DNA from 3 places in the Pseudomonas sp. Marseille-QA0332 genome. Region 1 is predicted to be linked to each of the others. Evidence: predicted binding sites of a transcription regulator. Region 1 holds the regulator's gene; each other region holds the start of a gene.
The links. Region 1 encodes FliA, which starts transcription of late flagellar genes. Its sites were predicted from a motif close to CTAAAGTTTNNNNNNNNNNNGCCGNTAA; they were not measured.
Positions count from the first base shown of each region.

Region 2: a site for FliA is predicted at 1,361-1,388, ahead of motA (flagellar motor stator protein MotA). Genes of this name have one in related genera too.
Region 3: a site for FliA is predicted at 1,497-1,524, ahead of ACY8GK_RS20570 (flagellar protein MotY). Genes of this name have one in related genera too.

Region 1 is NZ_CM143106.1:374,590-379,435, reverse strand. Features, by position in the region: gene ACY8GK_RS01810 (chemotaxis protein CheA) at 1-707, opposite strand, end outside; gene ACY8GK_RS01805 (protein phosphatase CheZ) at 720-1,508, opposite strand; gene ACY8GK_RS01800 (chemotaxis response regulator CheY) at 1,526-1,900, opposite strand; gene fliA (RNA polymerase sigma factor FliA) at 2,055-2,795, opposite strand; gene fleN (flagellar synthesis regulator FleN) at 2,792-3,634, opposite strand; gene flhF (flagellar biosynthesis protein FlhF) at 3,734-4,846, opposite strand, start outside.
Region 2 is NZ_CM143106.1:2,932,522-2,937,367, forward strand. Features, by position in the region: gene motB (flagellar motor protein MotB) at 1-449, opposite strand, end outside; gene motA (flagellar motor stator protein MotA) at 453-1,304, opposite strand; gene ACY8GK_RS13645 (HDOD domain-containing protein) at 1,427-2,950, shown strand; gene ACY8GK_RS13650 (rhodanese-like domain-containing protein) at 2,995-3,804, shown strand; gene asd (archaetidylserine decarboxylase) at 3,814-4,707, shown strand; gene serB (phosphoserine phosphatase SerB) at 4,822-4,846, opposite strand, start outside.
Region 3 is NZ_CM143106.1:4,454,386-4,459,231, forward strand. Features, by position in the region: gene rnt (ribonuclease T) at 1-282, opposite strand, end outside; gene pyrC (dihydroorotase) at 339-1,385, opposite strand; gene ACY8GK_RS20570 (flagellar protein MotY) at 1,561-2,538, shown strand; gene ACY8GK_RS20575 (argininosuccinate synthase) at 2,668-3,885, shown strand; gene ACY8GK_RS20580 (hypothetical protein) at 3,960-4,469, opposite strand.

The DNA.
Region 1 (4,846 bases):
TCGAACTCGTCGTCGGTGATCTCGTCGCTGGCCGAAGCGGTTGCCGGTTGCTGGGCAGGCGGCGAAACGACCGCCGGGGAAAACTGGCCCTTGCCATGCAACTGATCGAGCAACGACTCGAACTCGGCATCGCTGATCTCGTCATCTGCCGTCGCCGCCGGCTCATCCAGTGGCCGCTGGGCCGCCTCGGCCTCGGCCTTGACCGCATCCAGCGAATCGAGCAACTGCTCGAACTCGGTGTCGGTGATATCGTCCGCTGGCGCCGCTACCGGCTCGACAGGCGCCGCCGCCGGCTGGGCGGGCGCGGGCTCGGCACTGGCCGGCTCGGCCAGGCGCGCCAGGGCCGCCAGCAGCTCGGGCGTGGCCGGGGTCACTTCGCTGCGCTCGCGGACCTGCCCGAACATGCCATTGACCGTGTCGAGCGCCTCCAGGACCACGTCCATCAGCTCGGCGTCGACGCGCCGCTCGCCCTTGCGCAGGATGTCGAAGACGTTCTCGGCAATGTGGCAGCACTCCACCAGCTCATTGAGCTGGAGAAAGCCGGCGCCTCCCTTTACCGTGTGAAAACCGCGAAAGATGGCATTGAGCAGGTCGGCATCATCCGGTCGGCTTTCCAGCTCGACCAGTTGCTCGGACAGTTGCTCGAGAATTTCGCCGGCTTCTACCAGGAAATCCTGAAGGATTTCTTCATCGGCGCCGAAGCTCATCAAAGGTGCTCCTTAAAAACCAAGGCTGGACAGCAGATCATCGACATCGTCCTGGCCGGACATGACGTCTTCACGCTTATCGGCATGAATCTGCGGACCTTCACCCCGAGTCGGATGTTTTTCTTGATCTTTTTCCGCGCGCAGCTGCTGATGGTCATGTTCGATGCCGGCGAAGCGATCGACCTGGCTGGCCATCAGCACCAGCTTGAGCAGGTTGCTTTCGACATCGGTGACCAGCGCGGTGACCCGCTTGATGACCTGCCCGGTGAGGTCCTGGTAATCCTGCGCCAGCAGGATGTCGTTGAGATGCCCGCTGACCTTGCGGTTACCCTCGGCGCTGCGCGCCAGGAAAGCGTCGACGCGCCGGGCCAGTTCGCGGAACTCCGCGGCATCCAGCTCCCGCCGCATGAACCGCTGCCAGTCGCCCCCCAGCGCCTGCGCCTGGGCGGCCAGCTCGTTGACCACCGGGGTGCTGGCTTCCACCAGATCCATGGTGCGATTGGCCGCTCCCTCGGTCAGCTTGACCACATAGGCCAGGCGCTCGGTGGCGTCGGTGATCTGCGACACTTCCTCGGCCTGCGGCGTGCGCGGGTCGATCTGGAAGTTGACGATCGCGCTGTGCAGCTCGCGCGTGAGCTTGCCGACTTCCTGATACAAGCCACGATCGCGGGTCTGGTTCAGCTGGTGGATCAGTTGCACCGCTTCGCCGAAACGGCCTCGCTCGAGGCTCTCGACCAATTCCTGGGCATGCTTCTTGAGGGTCGTTTCGAACTCCCCGAGAGACGTTTGCTTTGACTCCATGGCGCCCTCTGCACTGCTCAAGCGTTGACGCGCTCGAAGATCTTTTCGATTTTTTCCTTGAGCACCTGTGCCGTGAAAGGCTTGACCACATAGCCGTTGACCCCGGCCTGGGCCGCCTCGATGATCTGGTCACGCTTGGCTTCGGCGGTGACCATCAGCACCGGCATGGCCTTGAGCCGCTCGTCGGCGCGCACCTTGCGCAGCAGGTCGATGCCGGACATGCCGGGCATGTTCCAGTCGGTCACCAGGAAGTCGTAGTGGCCGTTCTGCAACATCGGCAGCGCCGTGGTGCCATCATCGGCCTCTTCGGTATTGGTGAAACCCAGATCACGCAAGAGGTTCTTGATGATCCGCCGCATCGTCGAAAAATCGTCCACGATGAGGATTTTCATGTCTTTGTTCAATTAGGCCTCCAGGCAGTCTCAAACACGCTCGGCGCCGAGCGCGCACTTCATTCTTGGGGAGCTGCAAGCTGGCGAGCGTCGTTTGTGCGAGCGTCGCTCCCCCCATCAACACAATTCGCTTTTTCTTGCAGCCCGCGACTTCTCAGCGCGCCCGCCATTCGCCCAGGCGGCTTCGCAAGCGCGCCGCGCACTGGCTGTGCAACTGGCTGACCCGCGATTCGCTGACTCCCAGCACCTCGCCGATCTCCTTGAGGTTGAGCTCCTCGTCGTAGTACAGCGCCAGCACCAGCCGTTCACGCTCGGGCAGGTTGGCGATCGCATCCGTCAGCGCCGCCTGGAAGCGTTCGTCTTCCAGGTCGCGCGAGGGTTCGGCCTGGGCACTGGCGCCGTCCTCGTGCAGGCCTTCGTGCTCGCCGTCCTGCAACAGGTCGTCGAAGCTGAACAGGCGGCTACCCAAGGTATCGTTGAGGATCGCGTAGTAATCGTCGAGGCTCAATTGGAGTTCGGCAGCGACCTCATGATCTTTAGCGTCACGGCCGCTGCGCGACTCCACCGCGCGTATCGCGTCGCTAACCATGCGGGTGTTGCGATGCACCGAACGCGGGGCCCAGTCGCCCTTGCGCACTTCGTCGAGCATGGCGCCGCGGATGCGGATACCGGCATAGGTCTCGAAGCTGGCACCCTTGCTCGCATCGTACTTGTTGGCCACTTCGAGCAGGCCGATCATGCCCGCCTGGATCAGGTCCTCGACCTGGACGTTCGCCGGCAGGCGCGCCAGCAGGTGGTAGGCGATCCGCTTGACCAAGGGCGCGTAGCGCTCGACCAGCTCGTATTGGGCGTCGCGCGACGCCTTGCCGTACATCTTCAATCCGCTCGCGCTCATAGTACCGGACCCACGCTGGTGGGCTGCACCAGACGCTCGACGAAGAATTCCAGATGCCCGCGTGGATTGGCGGGCAACGGCCAGCTATCGACTTTCTGCGCGATGGCCTTGAAGGCCAGCGCGCACTTGGAGCGAGGAAACGCCTCGTAGACCGCGCGCTGCTTCTGCACCGCCTTGCGCACGCACTCGTCGTACGGCACGGCACCGACATACTGCAGGGCGACGTCGAGGAAACGGTCGGTCACCTTGGTCAGCTTGGCGAACAGGTTGCGCCCTTCCTGGGGACTCTGCGCCATGTTGGCCAGCACGCGGAAGCGGTTCATGCCGTAGTCGCGGTTGAGCAGCTTGATCAGCGCATAAGCGTCGGTGATCGAGGTCGGCTCGTCGCACACCACCAGCAGGACCTCCTGGGCCGCGCGGACGAAACTGACCACCGAATCGCCGATGCCGGCGGCGGTATCGATCACCAGCACGTCGAGGTTGTCGCCGATCTCGCTGAAGGCCTGGATCAGGCCGGCGTGCTGGGCCGGTGCCAGGTGCACCATGCTCTGGGTGCCGGAGGCGGCCGGCACGATGCGTACCCCGCCCGGCCCCTGCAGCAGCACGTCGCGCAGCTCGCAACGGCCTTCGATCACGTCGGCCAGGGTGCGCTTGGGCGTAAGGCCCAGCAGCACGTCGACGTTGGCCAGGCCAAGGTCGGCGTCCAGCAACATGACCCGGCGGCCAAGCTCCGCCAGTGCCAGCGACAGGTTCACTGAAACGTTGGTCTTGCCCACGCCACCTTTGCCGCCGGTCACGGCGATCACCTGTACGGGATGCATGCTACCCATGTCTGTTATTTACCTTGTCTCGCTGGGACCCGGACCAGGCGCGGTACCGCGCCTGCCTGGCCCATCGTGGGCTGGAAGCCCCCTGGATGGAGGTGATATGCATTGAATTCAACCTGCACGCTTGCCCGGGCTGTGATAGAGATCAGCGAACATGTCGGCCATGGCCTCGTCGCTGGGCTCGTCCTGTAACTGCACGCTGACCGCGCGGCTGACCAGCTGGTGCTTGCGCGGCAGGTGCAGGTCGTCGGGGATGCGTGGTCCATCGGTCAGATAGGCCACCGGTAGCCGATGGCTGATGGCCAGGCTCAGCACTTCGCCGAGACTCGCCGTTTCGTCGAGCTTGGTCAGGATGCAACCGGCCAGGCCGCAGCGGCTGTAGCTGTGGTAGGCGGCGGTGAGCACCTGCTTCTGGCTGGTGGTGGCCAGCACCAGGTAATTCTTCGAGGCGATACCACGTCCGGCCAGGGACTCCAGCTGCATGCGCAGCGCCGGATCGCTGGCCTGCAGGCCGGCGGTATCGATCAGCACCACGCGCTTGCGCATCAGCGGCTCGAGCGCCTGGACCAGCGATTCGCCCGGATCGACGTAGGTCACCGGCACGTTGAGAATCCGGCCGAGGGTCTTGAGCTGTTCCTGTGCGCCGATGCGAAAACTGTCCATGCTGACCAGCGCTAGATTGTGCGCGCCGTACTTGAGCACATAGCGCGCGGCCAGCTTGGCCAGGGTGGTGGTCTTGCCCATGCCGGCCGGGCCGACCAGGGCGATCACGCCGCCCTCTTCCATCGGCTCGACCTGCGGTACTTCGATCATACGTGCCAGGTGCGCCAGGATCATGCGCCAGGCCTGTCGCGGCTCGGCGATCTCGGCGGTGAGTTCGAGCAGCTCGCGGCTCAGTGCACCGGACAGGCCGATGCGCTGCAGGCGCCGCCAGATATTGGCCTGCTGCGGCTTGCTGCCCTGCAACTGGCTCCAGGCCAGCGAGCCGAGCTGCACTTCGAGCAACTCGCGCAGGCCGGAAAGCTCCGAGCGCATGGCATCGAACAGCCGTGGGTCGACCGGCGCCGGCGCGGGCGCCGTGGCGGACGGCTTGGGCTCGACATGCGGCTGCTGCAGCGGCTCCGAGGCGGTCAGCGGCAGCCCGGCGAACAACTGGCGGTTGCCGCCGGCCTCGTCGTCCTCGCCGCGACCATTGAGCTCGGCCTGGGCGGTGACGATGCGCGA
Region 2 (4,846 bases), 2.0 Mb from region 1:
ATCTCGAAGAGGATCTGGTCCTTGAACTTCTGGAGCTCGGGGTTCTCCTCGACCTTGTTCTGCAACTCTTGCAGCAACAGCTCCAGACGCTCGCGCTCGACCTGTTCGGCAAGGCTTTCGACCTGCTCCTTGTCGAGCTGGACACTGTTCTCGCGACTGGGCTCGGCCTGCTGCTCGGGGTTGATGGTCTTCTCCGGCGACAACTGTGGCGAGCCACCTAGGTCGATGACATAGGGCGTGCCGCTTTCCGAGAAGCCGATCGGATCCTTGAAGTAACCGGCGATGGCGATCTTCTGTTCGGGCGTGGCCGTCGAGAGCAGCCAGAGCACTAGGAAGAACGCCATCATCGCCGTGGCGAAGTCGGCGAAGGCGATCTTCCAGGCGCCGCCATGGTGACCGCCGCCAAAGCGCTTGACGCGCTTGATGATAATCGGCTGATTGTTTTCCATGACTCAACGACCGCGAACGGCTTGTTCCAGCTCGGAGAAACTCGGACGATGCTTGGGATAGAGCACCTTGCGTCCGAACTCGACGGCCAGCGACGGTGGCATGCCCGAAGCCGAGGCCACCAGCGAGGCCTTGATCGCCTCGTACAGGTTCACTTCTTCCTTGGCATCGTGGGCCAGGCAGGTAGCCAGCGGGCCGAAGAAACCATAGGCGGCGAGAATGCCGAAGAAGGTGCCGACCAGTGCCGCGCCTACGTGCAGGCCGATCGAGGCCTGGTCGCCGTCGCCCAGCGAGGCCATGGTGACCACGATGCCCAACACCGCCGCGACGATACCGAAGCCAGGCATGCCGTCGGCGATGCCGGTGACCGCATGGGAGGGATGCTCGAGCTCTTCCTTCATGCTCAGCAGTTCCATGTCGAACAGCCCTTCGAGTTCGTGCGGCGCCATGTTGCCGGTGGACATGATGCGCAGGTAGTCGCAGATGTAGGCGGTCATGCGCTCGTCCGCCAGCACGGCCGGGTACTTGGCGAAGATCGGACTGGCGGCCGGGTCCTCGATGTCCGCCTCGACGGCCATCATGCCTTCGCGGCGGCTCTTGTTGAGGATTTCATAGACCAGGCCAAGCACTTCGAGGTAGAAGGTGTGGGTAAAGCGCGAGCCGAACATCTTGATCGACTTCTTGATCACATGCATGGTCATGTAGCCAGGGTTGGCCTGGAGGAACGCGCCAAAGGCAGCGCCCCCGATGATGAGGACCTCGAACGGCTGGATCAGGGCCGCGATCTTGCCGTGGGAAAGCACGTAGCCGCCGAGCACGCTCGCGAATACGACGATGATGCCGATAATTTTTGCCATGGTTCAAAACACTTGCTGTCGGGGTCTGGGTCGGGAGCTTGAAGACGCTCATCTCCTTATCGGCAGAACCGCGCCAGACTAAAGCCGGTCAAATCGAAAAGCCAGTTCGAGCTGATATCAGAATGCCAAGCGAAACCAAGACTCCAGCAACGCTCGATGCATGGGTGAAACTGCTCGACGGGATCCGCCTGCCCGTGCCCAAGCCCAGCCACGAGCGGGTCCTGTCGGCCATCAACGACAGCCGCCGTTCGCTGCGCGAGATTGCCGAATTGATGCAGGACAGTCCCGCGCTGGCCCTTGGTGTCATGCGCGAGGCCAATCATCGGGCCAATGCCAGCCAGGCCGAACCGGCCGAGAGCCTGGAAATCGCGCTCAACCGGCTGGGGCTCGAGCGCACCGCGCAGTTGCTTGCTCGCCTGCCGGCGCTGCAGCCAGACGATATTCCCCCAGTGCTGCGCCAGTTCCAGCTGATCAGCCAGCATGCCAGCCAGCAGGCCAGCGGCCTGTTCGCCAGTCGCCTGGCGCGCCTGTGGCAGGAAATCCACTGGGGCAGCCTGCTGTTCCTCGCCCCGCTCTGGCCACTGGCCATGACCCATCCCCGGCTGCTCGATGCCTGGGAGCTGCGAGTGATCCACAAGCGTGAAAACGCTGCGGCGGTGGAATACGAACTGTTCGGCGTGCGGATCATGGAGCTGTGCCAGGCCCTGGCCCGACATTGGCGCCTGCCCGCCTGGGTGACCCAGGGCTACCACTTGCTGATCGAGGAACGCGAGTCACTGGCCAAGGTGCTCGACATCGCCCGCGAGCCGCAAGTGCTCACCCAGCAGCGGCGTCTGGACGAGGAACCGGCCCTGCGCCGCTGGTTCAACCAGCCGGCCAATACCGTGATGCTGGCCAACGGCCTGGCACTGGCGGCCCAGGTGGGCTGGGACAACCCGCACCTGCTGCGCTGGCAGCTGCTTACCAGCCTCTATCTGCAGACTTCGCTCGACGATGTTCGTCAGCAGGTCCACCAGCAAGCTGCCGCCAGCGCGCGCCAACACGCGCGCAAGGCCTTGTTCCACCCGGCCGAGGCATTGCTCTGGCCATGGCACCAGCGTCGCCCGCACCCGGACATGCTGGCTCCCGAGCCGCCTTCGCCACAGCAGCTGGAACACTGGCGCAAGCTGTGCGGCGAACTGCTCGCCCAGCCCAGCCCTTTCACCAACGCCGTGCACCTGGGCAACCAGGCTCGGGAAGCCTTGCTGGCCTGTGGCATGCAGCGCGTCATGCTGCTGACCCTCGACAAGCCCAACCAGTGCCTGCGGGTCCTGCAGAGCGCCGGGTTGGCACGGGAGGCAGCAAGGCTGAGCCTGCCACTGGAGCAAGGCGCCGTGCTGCAGCGCCTGATGAGCCAGGCCGCGCAGTTGCGCCTGACGCCGGACAACCACGCCCGCCTGAGCGCCTCGCTACCGGCGTCTCTGCAGGCGCTCTGGCGCAGCGAACATGTGCTGTTGCGCTCGCTGGCGGTCAATGGCCAGGTGTTGATGCTGGTCATCGCCGACCAGGACGGTCGTCCCCTGGCCGACATAGGGGTGCAGGCCTTCAGCAGGACCAGCCAGTGCCTGGAGCGTGCCCTGGCCACGTTTGGCAACCGCAAGGCCTGAGCCTTGCGCTACAATCGCCGATCCATCTTTCTTGGAGACTGCCGATGACCGACTTTTCCGGCTTGCCCTTGGTGATCGAACCGGCCGACCTGTTGCCGCGGCTGTCCAGCCCACGGCTGATCCTGGTCGACCTGAGCAGCGCACAGCGCTACGCCAGCGGTCATGTGCCAGGCGCCCGCTTCGTCGATCCCAAGCGCACCCAGCTTGGCTTGCCGCCGGCGCCGGGGCTGTTGCCCGCGCAAGCGGACCTGGAAAGGCTGTTCGCCGAACTCGGGCATCGCGAGGATGCCGTCTATGTCGTCTACGATGACGAAGGTGGCGGCTGGGCAGGCCGCTTCATCTGGCTCCTCGACGTGATCGGACACAAGCACTACCACTACCTCAATGGCGGCATCCAGGGCTGGCCGACCGACCGGCTGACCACCCAGGTCCCGGCCAGCCTCGCGACCCCGGTGAGCCTGCAGATCGACGGCGAGCCGACCGCTACCCGCGAGTACCTGCAAAGCCGCCTGGGCGCGGCCGATCTGGTCGTCTGGGATGCCCGCAGCCCGGGCGAGTACCGTGGCGAAAAGGTGCTCGCGGCCAAGGGCGGGCACGTGCCGGGCGCGGTCAATTTCGAATGGACCGCCGGCATGGACCCCGCAGATGACCTGCGCATTCGCCGGGACATGCCGCAGGTGCTCGAGAGCCTGGGCATCACCAGGGACAAGGAAGTGATCACCCACTGCCAGACCCACCACCGTTCCGGCTTTACCTATCTGGTGGCCAAGCACCTCGGCTATCCGCGAGTGAAGGCTTATGCCGGCTCGTGGGGCGAATGGGGCAACCATCCGGACACGCCTGTCGAAGTCTAAGGAAACCCAATGAAATCCCGATTGTTCATCATCAGCCAGTACCTGTTGCCGCACCACCTGCTGTCGCGTCTGGCCGGCTGCGTTGCCGAGTGCCGCGTGCGCTGGTTCAAGAACGCCTTCATCGCCTGGTTCGCCAAGCGCTACCAGGTGGACATGTCCCAGGCGCTGGTCGAGGACCTGACCGCCTACGAGCACTTCAATGCATTCTTCACCCGTGCGCTCAAGCCAGGCGCAAGGCCGCTCGACCAGACCCCAGGCGCCATTCTCTGCCCGGCCGACGGTGCCGTCAGCCAGCTCGGCCCGATCGAGCATGGCCGCATCTTCCAGGCCAAGGGCCACAGCTACAGCGCGCAGGAACTGCTCGGTGGCGATCCGGCGCTGGCCGCGCCGTTCATGGGCGGCGAGTTCGCCACCATCTATCTTTCGCCCAAGGACTATCACCGGGTGCACATGCCCCTGGCCGGCACCTTGCGCGAGATGGTCTATGTGCCGGGGCGCCTGTTCTCGGTGAACCAGACCACGGCCGAGAACGTTCCCGAACTGTTCGCGCGCAACGAGCGCGTGGTGTGCCTGTTCGATACCGAGCGTGGGCCCATGGCCGTCGTGCTGGTAGGGGCGATGATCGTCGCCTCGATCGAGACCGTGTGGGCTGGCCTGGTGACGCCACCCAAGCGCGAGCTGAAGACCTTCCGCTACGACGAAGCCAGCCGCACGCCGATCCACCTGGAAAAAGGCGCGGAGCTGGGCCGCTTCAAGCTTGGTTCGACGGCGATCGTGCTGTTCGGGCCGCAACAGGTGAAATGGGCGGAGCTGCTGATGGCAGGCTCGGTGGTGAACATGGGACAGTTGCTGGCGGTGCCTGCCGAGGCCGTCGGTTCCGAGGACACTCCTGCACAAGGGTGAGCTTGTGGCGCAAGCCAGCCCGGCCGCGGTCGGTCCTACACAGCTCTCGGGCTGTGTTTGCCCATCGGTGCTGTCCGCGGGGCCGGCGAGCGGCCCGCGGCACACCCTCGAGAATCAGGCAGCGCGCCCCTGCGCTTCG
Region 3 (4,846 bases), 500 kb from region 1:
CACGCCACGGAAGATGTCGGTCAGGGCGGTTTCTTCGCTCACCGCCATGCGCAGCGGATGATCGAGCTTGATGCCGGTGAATTCCAGCGCCGCCTGTTCGATGTTGGCACCCTCGAACGGCTCCACCCGATGGAAATAGGTGTGTTCGGGGAACAGGAAACCTTTTTCGTCCATGCCGATGGTCACGGCGGCGATTTCCAGGAGCGCATCGGTGGCGCTGTTGAAACCGCCGGTCTCGACATCCACCACCACGGGCAGATAGCCACGGAAGCGTTCTGCCATGGGGTGGCGCGGGCCGGCGGCCTGACCGTCCTGGTCTTCTTCGTAGCGGTCTTCGCTCACGCGTTTTCCTCCAGCAGACGCCAGCGCAGCTTCTCGCCCGCGCGCAGCGGTATCACCGTCTGCTCGCCGAAGGGCAGGCTTTCAGGCGCGGTCCATTCCTGGCGAACCAGGGTGATCGTATCGGTGTTGGCCGGCAGGCCATAGAACGCCGGGCCGTGCAGGCTCGCGAAGCCTTCGAGCTTGTCCAGCGCGCCGCGCTGTTCGAACGCCTCGGCATACAGCTCGATGGCCGCATAGGCGGTGTAGCAGCCCGCGCAGCCGCAGGCCGACTCCTTGGCGTGACGAGCATGCGGAGCCGAATCGGTACCCAGGAAGAACTTGCTGTTGCCGCTGGTGGCCGCCTCGAGCAGGGCTACCTGATGCGTATTGCGCTTGAGGATCGGCAGGCAATAGAAATGCGGGCGGATGCCGCCGACCAGCATGTGGTTGCGGTTGTATAGCAGATGCTGCGCGGTGATCGTGGCGCCGACGTTGGCCGGGGCCTCCCGGACGAACTGCGCGGCATCCGCCGTGGTGATGTGTTCGAACACCACCTTGAGGGTCGGGAAGCGCTCGACCACGCGGCGCAGGTGCTCGTCGATGAAGCGTTTTTCGCGATCGAATACGTCGATCTCGGCGCGCGTCACCTCGCCGTGCACCAGCAAGGGCATGCCTGCCTCGGCCAGCGCTTCGAGGACGGGGAAGATATTGTCGATACTGCTCACGCCCGAGTCGGAATTGGTGGTCGCGCCGGCCGGATAGAGCTTGGCTGCATGGACGAAGCCGCTGGCCTTGGCGGCGCGGATGTCATCCGGGCTGGTGCGGTCGGTGAGGTACAGCACCATCAGCGGTTCGAAGCGACTACCGGCCGGCAGCGCGGCCAGGATGCGCTCGCGGTACGCGCCCGCCTCGCAGGCGTTGCGCACCGGGGGTACCAGGTTGGGCATGATGATGGCACGGGCGAAGGTGCGCGCCACGTCACCGACGGTATGCGGCAACACCGCGCCATCGCGCAGGTGGATATGCCAGTCATCGGGACGCAGGAGGGTCAGGCGATCGGACATTGGGAATTCCAGGCGGGTCGAACTCAGGCAGCAATGCTACCGGAAAACCCCGATGCGAGCACTGCCTTGCAGCCTTGCGCGCCTGCAAGGGCAAGGTTTGCCGTGCAACCGGTCAAGTTTTGCGCCGATACGCCGATAGCCCGGAGGTAGCCGTGATCATCCCGTGGAGCCGCTCGTGCGTCGTCATCTAGTTCTGCTCAGCCTGTTCGCCAGCCTGCCGGCGACGGCACTGACCTTCCAGACCCGCATGGAAAACATCGCCTGGACAGTCGAAGGCGATCAGTTCGAGTGTCGGTTGACCCAGCCTATCGAGGGCTTCGGCAGCGGCGAGTTCGTGCGCCGTGCCGGCGAAGGGCCAGTCTTTCGCCTGCGTTCGGCCGGCAACGCCCTGGGTGCAGGTCCGGCCACTCTGCTGGCGGCTGCCGCGCCTTGGCAGCCCGGGCGGGCCGACATCAGTCTGGGAACGGTGCGCCTGGCCCGTGATGGAGTGCTCTTCAGCTCCTCCCAGGGGCAAGCCAGCCGCCTGATCAACGGCTTGCTCGACGGTCGCAGCACGGTGGTGCGCAACCGGGCCGGCGAAGGTGGCCAGGCAATGGAGGTGCGGGTACTGCCGGTAAGCTTCGCCAAGGCCTATGGTGACTACCAGGCCTGCGCGGGCAAGCTGCTGCCGATGAACTACGACCAGGTCCGCCAGACCCAGGTAGGCTTCCCTGGCGGCGGCACCGAGCTGGATGCGTCGGCCAAGGCCCGGCTGGACGTGGTATTGGCCTACATGAAGGCCGACCCGACGGTTAACCGGGTCGAGCTCGACGGCCACTCCGACAACAGCGGCAACCGCTTGACCAATCGCGAGCTTTCCCGCCGCCGCGCCCTGGCGGTGGCCGACTACCTCAAGGCCCATGGCGTGCCGGAAGCCGACATCGTGGTGCGCTTTCACGGTGAGCGCTATCCGCTCGCCCGAAACGACAGCTCGGCCAACCGGGCGCGCAACCGACGGGTGAGCCTCGAGCTGGATCGGGTTGCCGCGGTCCAAGGGCCGGTGGAAGGCGCGGCACCTGCAGGTGGACCGGCCGAGCGGGCGCAGCAGGCTGGTGCATCGACACCAGCGCAGACCGCCAGCACTGCCAGGTCGCCTCGGCCTGGCGAACCGTGACACGGCCGTAGCGAAAACCTGCCGGAAAAACCTTGTCGCTTTGGCATCACAAGCTGTCGCCCTACTGTAAAATCACCCACAAGCCCGGTAGAATCGGGCCCTTTCCGTACAACCCCGTGGAGTGATGGCATGGCGGACGTAAAAAAGGTCGTACTGGCGTATTCCGGCGGCCTTGATACTTCGGTGATTCTCAAGTGGCTGCAAGACACCTACAACTGCGAAGTGGTGACCTTCACCGCCGACCTGGGCCAGGGCGAGGAAGTCGAGCCCGCTCGCGCCAAGGCGCAGGCCATGGGCGTCAAGGAAATCTACATCGATGACCTGCGCGAAGAGTTCGTGCGAGATTTCGTCTTCCCGATGTTCCGTGCCAACACGGTGTACGAAGGCGAGTACCTGCTCGGTACTTCCATTGCCCGCCCGCTGATCGCCAAGCGCCTGATCGAGATCGCCAACGAGACCGGCGCCGATGCCATTTCCCATGGCGCGACCGGCAAGGGCAACGACCAGGTTCGCTTCGAGCTGGGCGCCTACGCGCTCAAGCCGGGCGTCAAGGTCATCGCGCCATGGCGCGAGTGGGACCTGCTGTCGCGCGAGAAGCTGATGGACTATGCCGAGAAGCATGGCATCCCGATCGAGCGCCATGGCAAGAAGAAATCGCCCTATTCGATGGATGCCAACCTGCTGCATATTTCCTATGAAGGCGGGGTCCTGGAGGATACCTGGACCGAGCACGAGGAAGACATGTGGCGCTGGAGCGTCTCTCCGGAGAAGGCCCCCGACCAGCCAACCTACCTGGAGCTGACCTACCGCAATGGCGATATCGTCGCGCTCGACGGCGTCGATATGAGCCCCGCCACGGTACTGGCCACGCTCAACCGCATCGGCGGCGAAAACGGCATCGGCCGACTGGATATCGTGGAAAACCGCTATGTCGGCATGAAGTCGCGTGGCTGCTACGAAACTCCCGGCGGGACCATCATGCTCAAGGCGCACCGGGCTATCGAATCGATCACCCTGGACCGCGAAGTCGCTCACCTCAAGGATGAGCTGATGCCCAAGTACGCCAGCCTGATCTACACCGGCTACTGGTGGAGCCCGGAGCGCCTGATGCTGCAGCAGATGATCGACGCCTCGCAGGTCAACGTGAACGGCGTGGTGCGCCTGAAGCTGTACAAGGGCAATGTCGTTGTCGTGGGCCGCAAGTCCGACGACTCGCTGTTCGACGCCAACATCGCGACCTTCGAGGAAGATGGCGGCGCCTACAACCAGGAAGACGCGGCCGGCTTCATCAAGCTCAATGCGCTGCGCATGCGTATCGCCGCCAACAAAGGCCGTTCGCTGCTCTGATTCGACGACGTCGAGCCAAATGACCCCGGCGCCATGCCGGGGTTTTGCATTGGCGCGCCTCGGCAGGTGCCGGCTCAGGAGGGCGGCGCCTGTCGGGTCGTCGATAATGGGTCGACCGATATGCATATGCGTGTCTGACGGTCCATGTTGTAGACCACCCAGCGATGATGCCGGCTCGCCGGCAGGCCCACCGCGCGCAGCACATGTGTCTCGATCGTCCGCTGCGTATCCGCGCCGGACAGCACGATGGTCATCGTTTCCGGCAATCCATCCCCGGTAGCCAGTTCCATCAGTGGCAGCTGCAGCGCTGCTGGGCTTGCGGCACGCTCCAGGAGGTCGACGCCTGCCCTGGTCGTGTCCTCGCGCTCGAGCCGGTTGGCAGGGAAGTAGAGCGACCTGTGATTGAAGTTCAAGGTCAGGAAGAACAGGATCGTGAGAAAGAACGGGAAGCCGACCAGGAACCAGGTGTAGATGGTCTGGCTGCGTTCGCTCAGGAACGGTAGGGAGGCCAGCGCGGATGCCTCTATGATCCCGGCGAAGATGGCGATGATGGTCAGCGGGCTGATGGTTTGTGGCGGGCTCATGGGACCCCCTCTCGAGTGCATTGCGTGCGGGTTTAGCATGCTTGGCGCTGATGTTCGAAAGTGAGCCATTTCGCCCCCAGGAAAGACTACCCGGGCGGCCTGGCGATCCAGGCGTTTTTCGCCATGCACGATGGAACGATGCCTGCATCGGAAAACGGCTTTGTCTGCTGTTTCATATCTTTTGCCGTTGTTAGTCTTCAGGCCGAAGTCGTTCCGAATTCTGTTTGAATCTAAATCAAAAAGTTACTAGATGTAGGACCTTTCGCTAGTTGATGTAAGTTTTATCTCGGCAGGTAAATGTGCGGGGAGACGCCACGCACTCGAGCGGTCGTCTCGGTTATTGTACGGATTCAGAACTAGAACAACGGAAAGTTGAT